Linked DNA regions of Acuticoccus sediminis. The protein of the gene in region 1 interacts with the protein of each later gene in a pairwise test. Links are inferred from orthologs where the notes say so. Each region holds a gene or a part of one and is shown on either strand. Other genes may lie near its edges.

Region 1 (6,025 bases):
TCCCGCGAACGCGGCGAAGGCGGCAAGGTCCACGCTGTCGGCCCCGATCGCGGGCAGGTAACCGAAAGCCGGCACCGTCACGCCCGCGAGTCCGGCAACGACCGGAACGGCGATGACGAGCTTGACGGCGAGGCCCGCCGCGGCCGACGGGGTCACGCGCCGTTCAGCCGGGCCGTGGCCAGAGGCCGTCCGGGACGGCACGGCCGGTGGGGGTGCGCTGCCGCGTCTCGCATTCGCTCAATCGCCGTCCGTTCCGCCGCCCCGATGTCGGGGCCGAACCTAGGCCATGTGCCCCGGGCGTGTACACGGGTCTTGGCCCCGGGCGCGCTCCCGCCGGCGCGGCCGCTCCGGTGGGCCCCGTCTGTGACGAAGGGCCATCGTCGGCAACGGATTGCAGCGCTATAGTGACCCGATGTCGATCGCCGATGCTGAATCCTTTCACGCGGTTCTCTTCCCGCATCGTTCGCTGACACGTCGTGGCTATCTCGTCATGATGGCCATCGTCGTCGGCACGATGGGCTTCGCCGCGCTGCGAACGATGGCGATCGGCGCCTGGCCCGTCGCGGTGTTCGCGGTCGCCGACATCGCGCTCGTCTGGGGCGCCTTCCGCCTCTCCTACCGTTCCGGCCGCCAGTTCGAGGAAGTCAGCGTCACGCCGGCCGAGGTGCTGGTGCGCAAGGTGTCGCCGGCCGGGCGCATCGTCGAGCATCGCTTCCAGACCGCATGGGCGCGGCTGAAGGTCGTGCGCCGCGACGAGGACGTGGTGCACCTGCAGATCGGCTCCCATGGCCGCGCGACGGTGATCGGCGCCTTCCTGAACCCGGCCGACCGCGCGTCCTTCGCCGACGCGCTCGACGCGGCCATCGCCCGAAACCGGCTCAGCCGCTGACGCCGTCGCCGCCGCGGCGCCGGTCTATTGCGCCGGCTCGGGCATCAGTCGGAGCTGCGATCCGGTCTTGGCGGGCATCTCACCCGCGCGGTGGGCGTCGCCCTCGACGCGGCTGACGGTCAGGCCGGCGGCGCGCACCAGCTCGACGAGGCCGTCCTCGCCGGGCAGGTGGAGGGCGCCGACCGCGACGACCTTGCCGCCCTCGCGCAGGCCCGGCAGCAACCGCCGCGCCATCACCCGGTTGCGGCCCGCGACGAGGCGCTCCCAGAACATCGCCTCGATCTTGGAGGCCTCCTCGGGGCCGACGAGCTCGTCCATGTCCGCGGCGCCGAGGGCCCACATCGCGCCGATGTGGCGCGTGCGGTAGAGCGCGAGGTTGAGATACCAGAGCGCGCTGTCGTCGAGGTCCTGGGAGAGGGTCATCCGCAGGATCGGGTCCATCTCCTCGGGCGGACCGTCGAGCGCGGAGATCTGCTCCTCCACCGTCTCCAGCGCCTTCACCTCGATGCCGGCGTCCTCGGCGATCTCCTCGAGGTTGTCGTCGAGGCCCGGGCCGTCGAACTGGTCCAGCGCGCAGGGGGGGACGCTCAGCAGCGAGAGCAGCATCAGCGGGCGGAGCTGCTCGGCGACGGCGATCGGCATGCCGTAGCCCATGAGGACGTCGGCCGCGTGGGCGCGCTCGGCCTCGCTCATGCCGTCGGTGAAGCGGCTGCCGTCGGTGCGGAAGAGGTTCTTCGGATCGGCGCCCCACCGCGCCACCTCGCCCTCGACCGACTCGCCCTCGAGCTCGAGGTAGAGGCCCGATGCGCCGGCCACCAGCGCGGCAAGCTCCGGCCCCGGCTCCTCGATCCCGCCCGCCGCCACGTGGAAGGTGCCGACGAGGTAGGACGGCGGATCGGTCTCGACGCGCCAAAGCCGGCCCTCGGCGTTCGGCATCGAGCGTTTCGCCTCGGCGATCGCCTCGACGGCCTCGGGGCTGGCGAGCAGCGTGGCATCGGACGCGGGGGGCGGGCCGCATTCGGCTTCGGCACCGCCGGCCGCCGCCAGCCAGATGGCGGCGACGGCCCAATGCGCGAACTTCATCAAAACCTCGCGAGATCGGCGCGACGTCCGATCAGAACGTGAAGCCTGCGTCTTTGGCAAGGTCGGCGAGCGTCGTCTGCGGGCGGGCGCCGAAGTGCGAGATCACCTCGGCGGCGCAGAGGGCGCCGAGACGGGCGCATTCCGCCGGGGCGAGGCCGCGGGCGTGACCCAACATGTAGCCGCCGGCGAAGAGGTCGCCTGCGCCTGTGAGGTCGACGACCTTGGTCTTCCCGGCCGGGACGTCGATCGCCTCGCCGCCCGTGATGACGCGCGCGCCCTTCTCGCTCATCGTGACGACGGCGGTCGGCACCAGCTCGCCGAGCCTGGCGGCGGCGGCGTCGAAGTCGTCGGTCTGGAAGAGGGACTTCACCTCGGAGGCATTGGCGAAGCAGAGGCCGATGGTGCCGCCCGACAGGATCGTCATGAAGTCGTCGCGGTGCCTTTCGACGCAGAACGAGTCGGACAGCGTGATCGCGGCGATCTTGCCGGCGGCGGTGGCCCGCTTGGCGGCGAGGTAGAAGGCGGCCATCGCGGCCGGCGGGTCGAAGAGGTAGCCTTCGAGGAAGGTGATCGCCGCCGCCTCGACGAGGCCGTCGACGATGTCCGCCTCGGTCAGCTCCTGGCTGGCGCCGAGGAAGGTGTTCATGGTGCGCTCGCCGTCCGGCGTCACCAGGATGGTGGAGGTCGCCGTCGGCGCGCCGCCGATCAGCGGCGGGGTCGTGAAGGCGACGCCCGCGTGGCGCATGTCGTGGACGTAGGCTTCGCCGTTCGCATCGTCGGCCACCTTGCCGATGAAGGCCGCGCGTCCGCCGAGGGAGGCGACGCCCGCCACCGTGTTGCCCGCCGAGCCGCCGGAGACGCGCACCGAGTCGGTGAGCTGGTCGTCCACCGCGCGGGCTTCCTCCTCGTTCACGAGGCGCATGGAGCCCTTGGCGACGCCGAGACGCTCCAGCGCGTCGTCGTGAACGTGGCCCAAGATGTCGAAGATGGCGTTCCCGATGCCGAGAACGTCAAAGCGTACGTCTGTCATTCAAATCTCCAATTGGAGAACACGGCGAACCATGCTCCGCCGGTCCGGTCAACCTCGGACGGTGTCGGCAAAAATGCTGCCGCGCCGGCCAAAATCGCAAAACAGGCCTCCGATCGGGGCCGTTCGTGCCGGAAAACCGGTCGCGCGGGCACCGTCGTCCTGGCACGGTCGACCTAGCGAGGGCGGATGCCGAGGGCGCCCGCCCGCGCGTAGCGCGGCGGCGTCCGGTCGGCGGGGTCGGGGGCGTTGACGGTGCCGGTGAGGATGCGGTTCGCCATCGCCTCGGCGGCGGCGCGGGTGCCGGCGCGCGAATAGATCGTCCCGCGCACCTGGATGCTGGCGGCGAGCGCCTTGCGGTAGGCGGCGAAGAGAGCCGGGTCCGGTACCTGCGGCGCGGTCCAGAAGGCGTCGAGCGGCTGCTGCGCCGTCAGGCCGGGGACGTCGTAGATCGCCGGCGACAGGGTGATCGTCGGGATGCCGGCGGCGAGACCGTCGAGGCCGGCGGACGAGTTGATCGTCACGAGACCGGCCGCGTCGTGCGTCCATTCCGACATCGGCAGGCCGTCCACGAACGCAACGCGCCCGGCGATTCCGGCGGCGGCGGCGAGTTGCGGCACACGCTCCGCCCAGTGGACCGGCCCGAGGTCGCCGGGGTGCTTCTTGACGACGAGGCGCGTCCCCGCCGGGGCGTGGGCCGCAAAGGAGGCGAAGACCTCCGTCAGCGCCTCGGTCGTGTCCGCGTACTGGGAGTTCGTGCGGATCTGGAAGTCCGTGTCCGTCTGCATCGCGAAGAGGAAGAAGGGCGCGGCGAGACGGTCGCGCACCGCCCGGGCGGCGGCGTTGCGGCGAGAGAGCTGGCCCTCGCGCCACAGGAACCGCGCGTAGGCGACGAACGGGTGGTAGAGCCCGTGCTGGCGGTAGTGCGGATAGGTGAACCAGAGGAAGACGTTGGCGAGGTTCGTCTTCAGGTCGTCGACGGTCTCGAGGCCGGCCTCGCGCGGGTAGCGGACGGCCGTGTCGACGTCCGGCACGCCGGCGGCGAGGGCGCGGATGGTGTCCGGATCGGTGGGGAACAGCGAATCGACCGAGTTGCCGTACTTCTCGATCGTCATCCAGTCCGGCCGAAGGTAGCCGAGTTCGGTGACGATGACGTCGATGCCCCGCCGCCGCGCCTCGGCCGCGGCCTCGTGATGGTACGGGCGCTGCTCCGAGTGCATCAGGACGGCGGTGATGGCGTGGCGCTCCATGAAGGCGCCGACGAACGCCGGCCAGTCGGCCAGCCGCCCGCGAAAGGCCACCGCCGGGGCGAGGCCCCAGGCGGCCCTGTCACCGGGGCACAGGTTGATCCGGTGGACCGTGGCGCCCCCATCGGTCAGATGGCGGGCGATCTGGCGGTAGAGCGGAGAGAGCGGCCCCTGAAGAAGAAGGACCCTGGGTCCTGTCAGGCCGCGTCTCCGGTCGCCCCGGCGTCGCCCTCGCCTTCGGCCTTCGGCTGGCCGGGCTTGGGACCGCCCTTCGACACGCCCACCATGGCGGGGCGCAGGACGCGATCGCCGATCACCGAGCCGACCTGCACGGTCTGGATCACCGTGCCGGACGCGACGTCGGGATTCTCGAGCTCGAACATCGCCTGGTGGAGGTTCGGGTCGAACTTCTGCCCGGTCGGGTCGAGGCTCTTGATGCCGTGCCGCTCGAAGACGGACTTCAGCTCGCGCTCGGTCATCTGGATGCCTTCGACCATCCCCTTCACCTCGGGCGGCAGGGATTCGAGGTCGGCATGCTTCACCGTGTCCATCGCGCGGGCGAAGTTGTCGGCGACGTTGAGGAGATCGCGGGCGAAGCTCGTCACGGCATACTGTCGTGCGTCGCTCACGTCGCGCTGGGCGCGGCGGCGCACGTTCTCGGCCTCGGCGAGGGCACGCAGCATCTGGTTGCGCATGTCCTCCACCTCGGCGCGGGCCTCGGCGAGCGCCGTGTCCGCGTCGGAAGCGGGAGCGGCGGACTCCGCCGCCTCGCCCGCGCCCATGATCTCGGCGGCGTCGGGCACGAGGGTGTCCCCCTCGTGCCGATTCTTGTTCGTCTCGTCAGACATTGACGGTCCTTAGATAGAGGACTTGATCCAGTCGACGAGCTTGCCCTTCGGGGCAGCGCCCACTTGCGTGGCCGTCGGCTCGCCGTTCTTGAACATGATGAGCGTGGGGATCGAGCGGATGCCGTACTTCATGACGGTGTCCTGGTTCTCGTCCACGTTCATCTTGGCGATTTTGACTTTGCCATCCATCTCGGCGGCGATTTCTTCGAGCGCCGGGGAGATCATTTTGCAGGGGCCGCACCACTCGGCCCAGAAGTCGACGACGACGGGTTCGTCGGCCTTGATGACATCGCTGTCGAAGGTCGCGTCCGTGACCGTTGTGGAGGACATCACTCACCTTACTATCGCTGAAGTGTGAAGCCTACGTATGGATAGGGTGGGGGAGCGTCAAGCAGCGGTCGTCATGCCAATGGCGGGCAGCACCCCATCCATTTCCATCATTGTGGCGTTTGCGGTCCACACAATCGCCGTTCCGACGGTCGTTCCGGGAAGCATCTGCCGCACCAACGCCCGGTAGATGGCGAGCTGACGGCGGTAGGCCTCCGGCGCCTCCGCCGCGCGGCGCGGCACGATGCGGTCGGTCTTGTAATCCACAATCACGACGCGGCCGGGGGACAACTGGAGGCGGTCGATGCGCCCGCTCGCCCGCCGGGCGACCCCGTCGACGAGGATGTCGCCCATCACGTCGACCTCGCGCCGGGCCGGTCCGGCAAGGCCGGGGAGAGCCAGGACGGCCTCGGCCTCCCGCGCGATCGCAACCGTCTCCTCCGGAGGGAGCGCGGGGTGCGCCCGGGCGACGCGCGCCGCCATGGCGTCGACCGGTTCGTCGCGCTCGAGCAGGAGGTGCATGATCGTGCCGAATGCGACGGCGTCCAGGGGGCGGCGCTCGATCACCGGGATGCCGACGGCCGTGAGGTGCTCGCCGTCCGAG
Region 2 (6,251 bases), 610 kb from region 1 along the record:
AAGGTGATCCGCCCCTCCGCGCCCATCGCCCGGCGCACATTGGTGAAGGCGGCGACCGGATCGTTGAAGAACATCACGCCGAAGCGGGAGACGACGCGGTCGAAGCTGTCGGGCGGGAAGGGGTGGGTCTGCGCGTCGGCCTCGATAACGGTGGCGTTGGCGAGCCGCGCGGCCTCGATGCGGGCCCTGCAGCGGGCGAGGAGGCTCGTCGAGAGGTCGACGCCAAGCACTGCGCCCGAACGCTTTGCGAAGGCGATGGTGGTGTCCCCCGCGCCGCAGCCGATGTCGAGCACGCTGGACGTCCGCGTCGGCCGTGAGGCGTCGAGGAGGGCGGCGGTGATCTCCACGAACAGCGTGTCGAGCGCACCCTGATTGCGGACCCATTTGTCGCCGGTGGGGGAGTTCCAGTACTCGCGCTGTTCGGCGTTTGGGTCGGGCGTGGCGTCGACGGGCATGATGGTTCCCCTGCTTGCGGGAACTTTAGCGTGCACCTCACGGCGGTCGAATGACAGGTCGGGCACAAAAAAAGGCCGTGCGGAGCACGACCTTTTTCCGAATTTGGCAGGCGGCGCTGCGCCGCGCCGCCGGGCCATGTCCCTCCGAAGACGTCGGAGCCGCGCGGTCGGGCGCCCTGGGGCGACCGACCACCGTCCGGAGACGGGCGGCTCGGTTGACGTCTTAGAAGTCCATGCCGCCCATGCCGCCCATGCCGCCGCCGGCCGGCATCGCGGGGCCGTCCTTCTTCGGGGCCTCGGCGATCATGGCCTCGGTCGTCACGAGCAGGGAGGCGATGGAGGCCGCGTCCTGCAGGGCCGAACGGGTCACCTTCGTCGGGTCGATGATGCCCTTCTCGATCATGTTGCCGTACTCCTCGGTCTGGGCGTCGAAGCCGAAGTCCGAGTTGTCGTTCTCGAGAATCTTGCCGACCACGATCGAGCCCTCGACGCCGGAGTTCTCGGCGATCTGGCGGATCGGGGACTCGAGGGCGCGCAGCACGATCTTGATGCCGGCCGCGACGTCCGGGTTGTCGGAGGAGAGCTTCGCGACGGCGACCTTGGCGCGCAGGAGCGCAACACCACCGCCCGGGACGATGCCTTCCTCGACGGCCGCGCGGGTCGCGTTGAGGGCGTCGTCGACGCGGTCCTTCTTCTCCTTCACCTCGACCTCGGTGGCACCACCGACGCGGATGACGGCCACACCGCCGGCGAGCTTCGCGAGGCGCTCCTGGAGCTTCTCACGGTCGTAGTCGGAGGTGGTCTCTTCGATCTGCTGCTTGATCTGAGCAACGCGACCCTTGATGTCCTCGGCGTCGCCCGAGCCGTCGACGATCGTGGTCTCGTCCTTGTTGATCGTGACCTTCTTGGCGCGGCCGAGCATGTCCACGGACACGTTCTCGAGCTTGATGCCGAGGTCCTCGGAGATCACCTGGCCGTTGGTCAGGATCGCGATGTCCTGCAGCATGGCCTTGCGACGGTCACCGAAGCCCGGAGCCTTGACGGCCGCGACCTTCAGGCCACCGCGGAGCTTGTTGACGACGAGCGTGGCCAGAGCCTCGCCCTCGACGTCCTCGGCGATGATCAGGAGCGGACGGCCGGACTGGACGACGGCCTCGAGGATCGGAAGCATCGCCTGGAGGTTGGAGAGCTTCTTCTCGAAGATGAGGATGTAGGGATCCTCGAGCTCGACCGTCATCTTCTCGGCGTTGGTGACGAAGTACGGCGAGATGTAGCCGCGGTCGAACTGCATGCCCTCGACGACCTCGAGCTCGGTCTCGAGCGACTTGGCCTCTTCGACGGTGATGACACCCTCGTTGCCGACCTTCTGCATGGCGTGGGCGATCATGTCGCCGACTTCCTTGTCGCCATTGGCAGAGATCGTGCCGACCTGCGCAACCTCGTCGGAGGTGTTGATGGTGCGCGAGCGGGAGGTGAGGTCCTTGATGGCCTCGGCGACGGCGAGGTCGATGCCGCGCTTCAGGTCCATCGGGTTCATGCCGGCGGCAACCGACTTGGCGCCTTCGCGGACGATCGACTGGGCGAGAACGGTCGCGGTGGTGGTGCCGTCACCGGCGAGGTCGTTGGTCTTCGAGGCGACCTCGCGGACCATCTGCGCGCCCATGTTCTCGAACTTGTCCTCAAGCTCGATTTCCTTGGCGACGGTCACGCCGTCCTTCGTGATGCGCGGGGCACCGAAGGACTTCTCGATGACGACGTTGCGGCCCTTCGGACCGAGCGTCACCTTCACGGCATCGGCGAGAATATCGACACCGCGCAGCATCTTGTTGCGCGCTTCGGCCGAGAACTTGACTTCCTTAGCAGCCATTGTGGGGCTCCCTGAAAAACTGGTCTGATGCGCGGTGGATTACGCGGAGACGGAGACGCCTTCGACGACGCCCATGATGTCGCTCTCCTTCATGATGAGGAGATCTTCGCCGTCGAGCTTCACTTCGGTGCCCGACCACTTGCCGAACAGGACGCGATCGCCAGCCTTGACGTCGAGCGTGACCAGCTCGCCCTTCTCGTTACGGGCGCCGGGGCCGACGGCGACGACTTCGCCTTCCTGCGGCTTCTCCTTGGCGGTGTCCGGGATGATGATCCCGCCCTTGGTCTTCGTGTCGGACTCGATGCGACGCACGACGACGCGGTCGTGCAGCGGACGGAAGTTCATATCTGTCCTCATGACAAAAGGGGCGAAACTGCCCGGTCTCTGAGTGCTTCCCGCTGTTGGCACTCGACCGAGGTGAGTGCCAAGCGTTGTCGCGGAGATATGATGTGGTCCCGTGGGTGTCAACGCGGGAATGTGACGGGCGTCACATTTTTTCGGCCTCTACATGGAGGTTCCGGCGCTCCCGATCAACGCCCGGCGGCCGCACGCGGGAGACAGGATCCGGCAATCCTCATACCGTATTACCGCACGGTCCGGAATCCGATTGGGTCTGATGAACCGATGTCTCAAAATTCACGCGGCCAGGCGAACCGCCGGTTTCTGAACAACCTTGCGCTTCTGCCGAAGGTCGTGCTGGGCTTTTCCGTCGTCGTCGCGACGCACGCGGCGCTCAGCCTCACCTATTACTTCATGAGTGCGGACGTTGGCGCCGCGATCAGCGACCCCGGAACCAGCCGCGCGGCGCTGGCGGCGATGGTGGAGGGGCAGGGCGCGACCATCCTATGGGCCGCGCTGGGACTGATCGCACTTTGCGTCGCCACGACCGTCGTCATCCTGCGCGGGACGATCGTGCCGATGCGGGCGCTGACCCTCGCGATGGAGAAGGTGTCGAACGCCGACACGAACTTCGTCGTGCGGGCCGAGAACGGGACCGACGCGGTGGGCCGCATGTGGGAGGCGCTGGGCAAGGTCCGTCAGCGGACCGAGGTCGCCTTCGCCCGCGAGCAGATGATCGAGCAGTTCCCGGTCCCGGTGCTGGTCGCCGACCCGCAGAACGGCTTCCGCATCAACTTCTGCAACACGGCCGCGCGAACGGCGCTCGTCGCCATGTCGGAGGAGCTGCCGTGCCGGCCGGACGACATCGTCGGCCAGTCGATGGACATCTTCCACAAGCAGCCGGGCGCGATCCAGAACCTCCTGTCCGACCCCCGGCGGCTGCCGTGGACAGCCAACGTGAACTTCAACGGCCGCGAGCACCTCGACCTTCGCCTCACGGCGCTCCACGACACCAACGGCGCCTATGTCGGGGCGATGCTGGTCTGGCGGAACATCACCTCGCAGGTCCGCAGCACGAAGATCTTCGAGGAGAACGTCGCCAAGACGATCGCCGAGCTCGGCTCGGCCAGCGCCTCGATGACGGATCAGCTCGGCGCGGTGACAGGGCTGGTCGCGCAGATCCAGCGGAAGGTGACCGAGGGATCCTCCGCCACCAGCGACGCGACGAGCAGCGTCCAGTCCGTGGCGCAGGCCGCCGGCGACCTCGGCGTGCTGGTGGGGTCGATCGGCCAGCGTGTCGCGGCGGCGAACCAGCACGTCACGAACACCAACGCGAAGGTCGCCAACGCGGTGGAGCTGTCGCACCGGCTGTGCAGCGACAGCGAGCAGATCAACGACGTCGTCGAGACGATCGCCGGCATCGCCCACCAGACCAATCTCCTGGCGCTCAACGCGACCATCGAGGCGGCGAGGGCGGGGGAGATCGGCAAGGGCTTCGCCGTCGTCGCGCAGGAGGTGAAGAACCTCGCGATGCAGACGGCCAAGGCGACCGACGAGGTCTCGCACCAGATCGGCACCCTGCAGGCGCAGATCCGCAGTGTGGCGGACGGCATCTCGTCCGTCTCCACGGTGATGGAGGAGCTGGGCAAGCTGTTCGCCAGCATCGGCGAGGCGACCGAGGAGCAGAAGTCTGCGACGGCGGCGATCTCGGCGAACGCCCAGCAGGCGGCGCGCGGGGCGGACACGGCGGCGCGCACGATCCTCGCAATCGAGGAGTTCTCGGCGAACAACCTCGCGGCGACGGAGGTCCTGTCCTCGGCCGCCGCCCGCGTGGTCGAGGCCAACGACAACCTGTCGGCCCAGTCGAAGGAAGTGGTGAAGGCCCTTCAGGCCAAGGAAAAAGGCTGAGGCGTCCGTCGCGCTCCAGGGACGACCGGCTCGCCGGGACGTCGTACCTGCCGGCCCGCCGCGCAAGACGCGGGGCGCCGCCGCGAGCTACGCCGCTGGGCGGGACCCGCCGCGTACTGCGCCACACTCACCCAGAGACGCCCGGCCCCGCTCTCCGGCCCGGACCCAGTCGGACGGCCGCGCCGGTCACAGAGGCACCGTTTCGATCCGCCGTGTTCGGGTCGCTGCGGCGTTCGATCCGGGGGCTTTCCGTTCCCGCTGCTCATACCCGCCTCGCGGTCCCGCTCCACCTCTTCGTCGCGCGCTTCGGTCGCCGGGTGGCGGCATGGGCTTCAGCCCGTCGATGCGGTGAATTCGGCCACTGCGGTCCCACGGCGAACGGCTGATTGCCCCGGCGGCGGTCCCGCAGCCCTCTCTATTATATCCCTGCATCTCCCCATGACGTGGTGCCCGACCGGCGAGACGGATGTCGCCGCTCGGCAGATCGGGTGGTTCCCGTGTGAGACGATGCCAGCCGCGACCCCGACCGACCTGGCCCGAGGCGACGCGGCGCGGGTGTCGAATCGGTGATCGCGGATCATCGGCACCGGGTCATCGTCGCGGAAAAGCGAGGCGGCGAGCGCCGATCTGCGGGGGCCGCGTGCGGAGCGGCGTGGCGATACGAGCGGCGGCCGTGAGGTGACGCTCACTGCACGCCTCCGCGAAACGGGCGCGTCACCGTGGAGGTCCAGCCGGTCATGAATGGGATAGGTGGCCGTGCGTCGGACGAGCGGCCGCGTCGCGTGACACCGCCCGGCTCGCGCGGAAGTTTTAAGTGCGACGACGGTTCGTCAGGGGGCGGCGCGCCGGACCGGGACGGGCGGCTTCGCGACCTCGGCCGCTGCGAGCCCGGCGTGACCGGGCGCAGGCGCGGGCGGGCGCGGCGTCGTCGCACCGGCGGTCCCGGACGTTCAGGCGGGGCCCGGCGTAAGGGCGTGGGGGCAGGCAAAGCCCGCCGGCGCCGCTCACCACCCCGGGAGGGCGCCCGTCAGCCGGTGCCGGCGGCGGGGCCGGCGATCATGCGGGTCATCGCGTTGCGCAGGACCGCGTCGTCGGTGGGCTTCGAGTAGACCTCGGAGCAACGGTAGAAGGCCGTCAGGTCTTCCTTCAGGCCATGGCCCGTGTGAAAGATAATCGGGACGTTGCGCTCCTGCAGGATGTTGGCGACGGGATAGACCTCACCGCCGATGATCGCGACGTCGAGAAGCGCCAGGTCCAGCGGCTCGGTCTTCGCCGCTTCGATCGCCTCGTCGAGCCGGGCGATGGGGCCGACGACTTCGAGGCCCATGTCAATCTCCAGCATCATCTTGAGGGTGAGCGCGATCAGCGCCTCGTCCTCCACCAGCAGGACCCGCGCCCGGCGGACCCGCATGGGGCGTGGTGTGGGGGTTTCCTCGAACGGCGATGCGATCATTGCATAGGGCTCCTGGCGGTTGAGGATGTATGGAACGTGCTCGGGGCCATGGGCTGCGGCAGCAGTCCGGCCTCGAAGGTCAGGGTGAGCCGGATTCCCGACGGACCCTCGCCCCGGGTCAGGATCGCCCCCATCTGCGCGGTCGACATCTCGATAAGGTCGGAGCCGAAGCCCCGGCGCTGCGACGCGGTTCCGGCCGGCGTGAAGGCGGGCGAATGCTCTTCCCACG
Region 3 (6,058 bases), on another replicon or contig:
CGAACCCTCGTTCGGACGCAAATCGATCGGATCCGAGCCAGATCGCTTGTCCGTCGAAGCGCCCCTCCAAGCCCCGGCCTGGGATGGTGCGGGTGTCCTCGGCGACAATCGCGGGGATGCCATCACGCTCCGAGCGAGCGAGGATGGCGCGCGCAAGCGGATGCGAGGAACGCGCCTCGAGGGCGGCCGCTCGCGACAGGAGGTCCCGTTCGCTCCGTTCCCGTAGGGGGTGGACAGCGGTCACCTCGGGTTCGCCCATGGTGATGGTGCCGGTCTTGTCCATCGCGATGGCCGTCGTCCGCCCCGGCGCCTCCACATAAGCGCCACCCTTGACCAGCACACCCGCGCGCGCCGCGGACGCAAGGGCTGCGACGATCGAGACGGGTGTCGAGATTACTAGCGCGCAGGGACAGGCGATCACTAGAAGCACCAGCGCGTTGTAGAACCAGGTCACCCATGCCTCGCCGAAGAGTAGCGGGGGCAGGACCGCCAAAAGGACCGCGAGAGCCAAAACCGCCGGCGTGTAGACGCGCGCGAACTTCGCCACCCACTGCTCCACCGGCGCGCGGCGCGCCTGGGCGTCACCGACCATGCGGATGATCTTGGACAGCATCGTGTCCGATGCCGCTTTGGTCGCGCGTACCGTGAGGCTTCCCTCGCCATTGATGGTGCCGGCGTAGACCTCGTCGCCCGGCTCCTTGGGAATGAGAGCGCTCTCGCCGGTGATCGGTGACTGATCGACCGCACCGGCGCCCGCCGTCACCTCGCCGTCGAGCGGAATGCGGTCGCCGCCGCGCACCACGAACTGGTCTCCGATACGCACGTCCTCTGCGGGAACCGTTGCCTCGCTGCCGTCGGGCCGGATCACCCGTACGGTCGGCGGGGCTAAATCGAGGAGGGCCGCGACTGCACGGCGCGCCCGTCCCACGCTCCAACTCTCCAGGTAGAGGGACAGGCAGAAAAAGAAGGCGACCGTCGCCGCCTCGAAGAATTCGCCGAGCCCGATAGCGCCGGCGATCGCGACGACCATGAGGAGGTTCATGTCGGGAGAAAGCCGCCGCGCCGACGACCAGGCTTTCGGGGCGACGAGCCAGACACCGAACAGGATTGCGAGCGCGAATAGTCCGGCCTCGGGGACCGGCATCGGCTCTTCCCCATGTCCGGCAAAGAGACTGAGCGCCCCCGAGAGGCCAGTCTCCAATATGTGCCAGAGCAAGCCAGCGCTCCAGAATACGCCACTCAGCAACGTGAACTGCCGTTGACGACCGAGATGAGCCACTTGGTCCGCGGCAGCGCTGTCGTCGTCCCAAAGCTCGGCGCTCATCCCGGTCTCGGCAACGATCTCAACGATACGATCGTCCGGAACCGACCGTGCTCCTTCCAAGATGATCATCCGGCCGTTCAGCACGTCGAAGGCCAGATGGTCGGTGCCGCCGACCTCGGGGCCAACCGCCTTGTTCAGGATGGCGACTTCCTCGGCGCAATCTAGTCCGCTGACGCGAAAGCTTCGACCCGCGCCTGTCGACGATGAGGATGCTATCGGGACGCTGCACGTGGTTCCGTCGCCACAACAGCCGACCTCTTTCTGATCACGATGCGGGTGATCATGGACGTGACCATGATCATGGCGATGGGTGCAATCGGACATCTGTAGGTCCTAGCTGGCTGACTGGTTGAGCCCACAAGGTAATTCCTACAGCGACTTGAGCTTCAAGAGCCCACCGTGAGAAACCGCCGGCACGCGGCGTCTCGGCAGTTCATGCTTGGCGAGTCACTAAAATGCCTCTGGGAGACTTAGCCACTGGGATGAGTTTCGTCGGCAGCTTATCGTGCAACGAATGCTTCGAATGCCGCCAGGGTCCGACTGGAAACGTGGTGCTCGATCCCTTCGGCATCGGCTTCGGCAATGTCCCTCGGCACGCCTACGGCGATGAGTAGGGCCACCACGGTGCGATGTCGAGTGCGCACATAGTCAGCCAACTCTGACCCTTTCGGTGTGAGGAATACGCCTCGATAGGGCTTCGAGGTGGCAAATCCTTCTCGCTTGAGTCGGGTCACCGCCTTGGTGGCTGTCGGTTGCGCCACTCCCATGCGTTCCGCGATATCGGCGACCCTCGCCTCTCCATGAGTCGCAATGAGATCCCCGATCATCTCAACGTAATCCTCTAGGACGGCTTTGGCCTGGGCCGCACGCGCACGGGCAAAACGGCTGGCCTCCTCCGAAGGAGGTGCTTCCAGTGCCTCAGTGTTCGCTTCGTCCATAGCTGCACTTCCAGATCGAGGTCCGGCAGAGATTCAATCGCAGCGGTACCATACCGAGTAGGAGATCCATAAGATAGCCGAGGCTTAATTTCATTCCCGACGCATGCGAATCTGGTTGGCGAAAATAGCCTATTGCAGGAAGTATAGCATAGGCTATAAATGGTATGTCGCAAAACTCGGAGTGCCGCGTTGATCAGCACAGAACGCACTCGCTCGGGAATGTCCGCCGTCCTATCCGGCCAACGCCGCGGTCTTTCGGGCAAGCTTCTTTTTGCGGGTCCGGCCGTGATCGCTTCCATCGCCTACATGGACCCCGGCAACTATGCGACGAACATTCAGGCGGGATCGGGCTACGGCTACCAGCTCCTGTGGGTGGTGCTGCTCGCCAATCTCATCGCGATGCTGTTTCAGGCGCTGTCGGCCCGGCTCGGCATCGTGACGGGCAAGAACCTTGCTGAGATGTCGCGCGATCAGTTTCCCAAGCCCGTTGTCTGGGTCATGTGGTGCGTCAGTGAAGTCGCGGCCATGGCGACTGATCTCGCCGAGTTCCTGGGGGGGGCGATCGGCCTGTCGCTGATCTTCAGCCTACCACTGATCTGGGGTATGGTCGCAACCGCCATCGTCACCTATGGCATTCTGATCTTCGAGCGGCACGGCTTCCGGCCGATGGAGCTGATCATCGGGACGATGGTCGCCATCATCGGGCTCTGTTACCTCATCCAACTCTCGATCGCGCCGGTCGACTGGAGTGCTGCGGCGGCTGGTCTGGTGACGCCGACCCTGCCTGACGCCGCCGCCCTAACCATCGCGGTGGGGATCATCGGCGCAACGGTGATGCCGCACGCGATCTATTTGCATTCCGGTCTGACCCAGACCCGCGCCCTGATCCGCAATGAAGAGGATCGCGGCAAGGTGCTCCGCTATTCCAATATCGAGGTGATGATCGCGCTGGCCATCGCTGGCATGGTGAACATGGCGATGGTGATGATGGCGGCGAGCGCCTTTCACCAGGGCCACAGCGATGTCGCCGAGATCGAAACGGCCTACCGGACACTGACCCCGCTGCTGGGTGCCGCGGCGGCGTCGGTGTTTCTGGTCTCGCTGGTCACCTCGGGGATATCGAGCTCGGTGGTCGGGACAATGGCGGGGCAGCTTATCATGCAGGGGTTCCTGCATGTACGAGTGCCGATCTGGCTGCGCCGACTCGTGACCATGGTACCCGCCTTTGGCGTGGTCGCGCTGGGCTACAACGCGACCGAAGCGCTGGTGCTGTCACAGGTGGTGCTGTCGATTGCCTTGCCGGTGCCCATGGTTGCGCTGATCGTCTTCACATCACGTCGCGATCTCATGGGGCCATATGCGGCGGGGCCGATGACCCGCATGCTCGCTTATGCCGGTGCAACCATGGTGCTGGGGCTAAATTTCGTTCTGCTCGCCGACACCTTCGGCGTTCCGATCCCCCTGTTCAGGGACTGATATTGGCAAGACTAAATCGAGCACACCAAATGCAATGCGGCGGACTAAATTATCGCGTGGCCTCTTTGCGTTTAAAGAAAATTTCTCCAAAAGAGAGAATTATGGCTCCTGTCACGATGGAGACGTCGGCCATATTAAACGAAGGCCAATGGAATTGTCCTACGTATACATCAATAAAATCCGTGACCCGGCCGTGGCGAATTCGATCAATAATATTTCCTAGCGCACCACCAATAATCATTCCGCAAGATATGTTATGGTGCAAGTCATTATTTTTGTATATAATTATGACAAGAATGCAACAAATTAATATTCCAAAAATTATCAAGACGAGATGTGGGGCAAATCCAAATAACCCAAAACTTACCCCCGCATTTTGTATGAAAACGAAATTCAATCCTGGAAAGATGGGCATGCCGCCTCGGAGAATTTCGGCTTGGGCGGTCACCAATAACTTGCTGCCCTGATCAATGAATAACACAATAATGGCGACTAAAAATCCGCTCTGCAGAGACGTTACTTTGTACTTTTTTGCTTTAATATGGAGAGGCATGCGTACTTCGCGCGTCCGGGGCGCATCAACTCGCATCGCTTTGGGTATCTATCGCGCGTAATATTTTTGGCACGGCAAACTCCCTCGACTCATGATAATCTATATTGCTGATGTAGCGTCCACCGGCATCAAACAAGAAAACACTCGCTGTATGGTTCATGGTATAGGCGTCGCCATCCCTGGAAACCTTTTCGTATGAAACGCGAAAGTCCCTTGCGGCACGAGAAATTTCCGCCGCAGATCCCGTCCAACCTCGGATCTGCGCGTGAAAATATTTTATATACTGAGACAGCACTTCGACGGTATCGCGCGCCGGATCGACGGTGATAAAGATCACGTTTAACTGCGCCGCCACCTCACCCAGCGCATCAAGCCACGATGTGATATCCGACAACGTCGTTGGGCAGACGTCTGGACAATAGGTGAAGCCAAAAAACACCATTGTCGGCCGCCCGACGAGCGATTGGGGACCTACGCTCTGGCCCTCGTGATCAACAAGTTTGAAGGTCATTTCGGCAAGAGGGAGCGGAAATGGTCCAGGAGATGAAGGAGTGGGCGGTCCGTCCACCTGCCACCATCCAGCGAACAGCGTCAGGGCCGTCAAGGCGACAGTCGCAGAGCCATACCTCAGGATGTGCCGGCGCCGCATCAATCGCGAGGACCTCGCGCTGCTATGCCACGAGCCACGACTTCGACCGTTACCTCGCCGCCCTCGGCAAATTTCAGCGTTAGTTTAAAGCGATCGCCTTTGTTTATAGGCGCCTGCAAGTTCATAAGCATCGCGTGGAGGCCGCCCGGAGCAAGTGTCAAAATCGTGCCAGGTGCAATAGTTAGGTCACCGGCCGGCTCCATGGAGCTGACGCCCTGCTCGTTCGTTGCGGTGCGGTGCACCTCTGCTCTCATCGCAATTGACGAGGTCAGCCCGATCAGGGTGACGGGCGTCTCGCCGGCATTGCGGATCGTCATATAGGCGACGCCTGGCCGGTTGGTTCCAATCGAGGCGCGCGACCAGGCGTCTTCGACGAACACATCGTCCGATGCTGCGAATGCCGTGCTGGACAGGGCGAGCAACAGCGCGATTGCGGCGAATCCAGCTGTCCGCATGCCTCGGAGTATTTCTACTTTGGATAGTTTGAACATCACTACGAGCCGCCTGATGCTTTAATTTCCTTTGCCACCAACGCTCGAAGCTCGTCCTCTCCGAAAGGATCGAGACGGATTCCGTTCACGAAGAAGGTTGGAGTTCCCTTGACCCCCATCGCCTCAACATCAGCACGATCTTGGTTGATGATCCCGGTTGTGCCTGGGAACAGCATCTGAGAGCGGGCCTGTTCGACATTCAGACCGGCGGCTGCTGCGATCTGAAGGAGTTCGTCTGTGGCTTCTGCCCCATGGGTTGCCCATCTCGGCTGCTCTCGGAGGATCGCTTCAAGGACAGGCTCAAAGGCATTTTGCATCCGCGCAGCTTCGAGAACGCGGATTGCCTCCTCCGAGGCCCCGCGGTGGAACGGCGTATAGCGGAGAACCAGCCGAACGCTGCCCCCCTCTTTCGTCATGATGTCCTTCACGATTGGATAGAACGCGCGACAAGCTTCACAAGCTGGATCAAAGAACTCGACGATAGTGACAGGGGCATCTTGTGGACCGAGACTCGGAGAGTGGGACCGGATAAGCCCTTCAGCCAACTTCGGCGGCACGCTGGTCAGTTTGGAAACAGGCTCGGGACGCATGTTGTACCAGGTGGCGCCGGTGAAAGTGGCACCTGCG

The links.
Region 2: the proteins of grpE (region 1) and groL interact in binary tests that used the Escherichia coli proteins (3 or more experiments, as listed by UniProt). The link is inferred for Acuticoccus sediminis from one-to-one orthologs.
Region 3: the proteins of grpE (region 1) and DLJ53_RS32820 interact in binary tests that used the Escherichia coli proteins (3 or more experiments, as listed by UniProt). The link is inferred for Acuticoccus sediminis from one-to-one orthologs.

The regions. Positions count from the first base shown.
Region 1 is NZ_QHHQ01000001.1:1,047,626-1,053,650, forward strand. Bases 3,270-6,025 are described here. They hold grpE (nucleotide exchange factor GrpE), read right to left. Parts: upstream 5,095-6,025; coding sequence 4,444-5,094; downstream 3,270-4,443. Other genes in these bases: DLJ53_RS04475 (capsular biosynthesis protein), read right to left, coding at 3,270-4,300; trxA (thioredoxin TrxA), read right to left, coding at 5,104-5,424; addA (double-strand break repair helicase AddA), read right to left, coding at 5,482-6,025. Also shown: DLJ53_RS04455 (ABC transporter permease), read right to left, coding at 1-156; DLJ53_RS04460 (DUF2244 domain-containing protein), read left to right, coding at 413-889; DLJ53_RS04465 (TraB/GumN family protein), read right to left, coding at 914-1,972; DLJ53_RS04470 (adenosine kinase), read right to left, coding at 2,004-3,002; more of DLJ53_RS04475, read right to left, coding at 3,176-3,269. UniProt on the Escherichia coli protein: Participates actively in the response to hyperosmotic and heat shock by preventing the aggregation of stress-denatured proteins, in association with DnaK and GrpE. It is the nucleotide exchange factor for DnaK and may function as a thermosensor.
Region 2 is NZ_QHHQ01000001.1:1,665,655-1,671,905, forward strand. What follows is about bases 1-2,982. They hold groL (chaperonin GroEL), read right to left. Parts: upstream 2,323-2,982; coding sequence 679-2,322; downstream 1-678. Other genes in these bases: DLJ53_RS07285 (class I SAM-dependent methyltransferase), read right to left, coding at 1-455; groES (co-chaperone GroES), read right to left, coding at 2,362-2,667; DLJ53_RS07300 (methyl-accepting chemotaxis protein), read left to right, coding at 2,947-2,982. In the rest of the region: more of DLJ53_RS07300, read left to right, coding at 2,983-4,569; DLJ53_RS07305 (response regulator), read right to left, coding at 5,597-6,022; DLJ53_RS07310 (sensor histidine kinase), read right to left, coding at 6,019-6,251.
Region 3 is NZ_QHHQ01000014.1:26,380-32,437, reverse strand. The notes cover bases 1,791-4,579. They hold DLJ53_RS32820 (Nramp family divalent metal transporter), read left to right. Parts: upstream 1,791-2,421; coding sequence 2,422-3,738; downstream 3,739-4,579. Other genes in these bases: DLJ53_RS32810 (SCO family protein), read right to left, coding at 4,317-4,579; lspA (signal peptidase II), read right to left, coding at 3,788-4,291; mntR (manganese-binding transcriptional regulator MntR), read right to left, coding at 1,825-2,262. Outside these bases: DLJ53_RS32830 (heavy metal translocating P-type ATPase), read right to left, coding at 1-1,648; more of DLJ53_RS32810, read right to left, coding at 4,580-4,895; DLJ53_RS32805 (copper chaperone PCu(A)C), read right to left, coding at 4,940-5,431; DLJ53_RS32800 (DsbA family protein), read right to left, coding at 5,434-6,058. UniProt on the Escherichia coli protein: H(+)-stimulated, divalent metal cation uptake system. Involved in manganese and iron uptake. Can also transport cadmium, cobalt, zinc and to a lesser extent nickel and copper. Involved in response to reactive oxygen.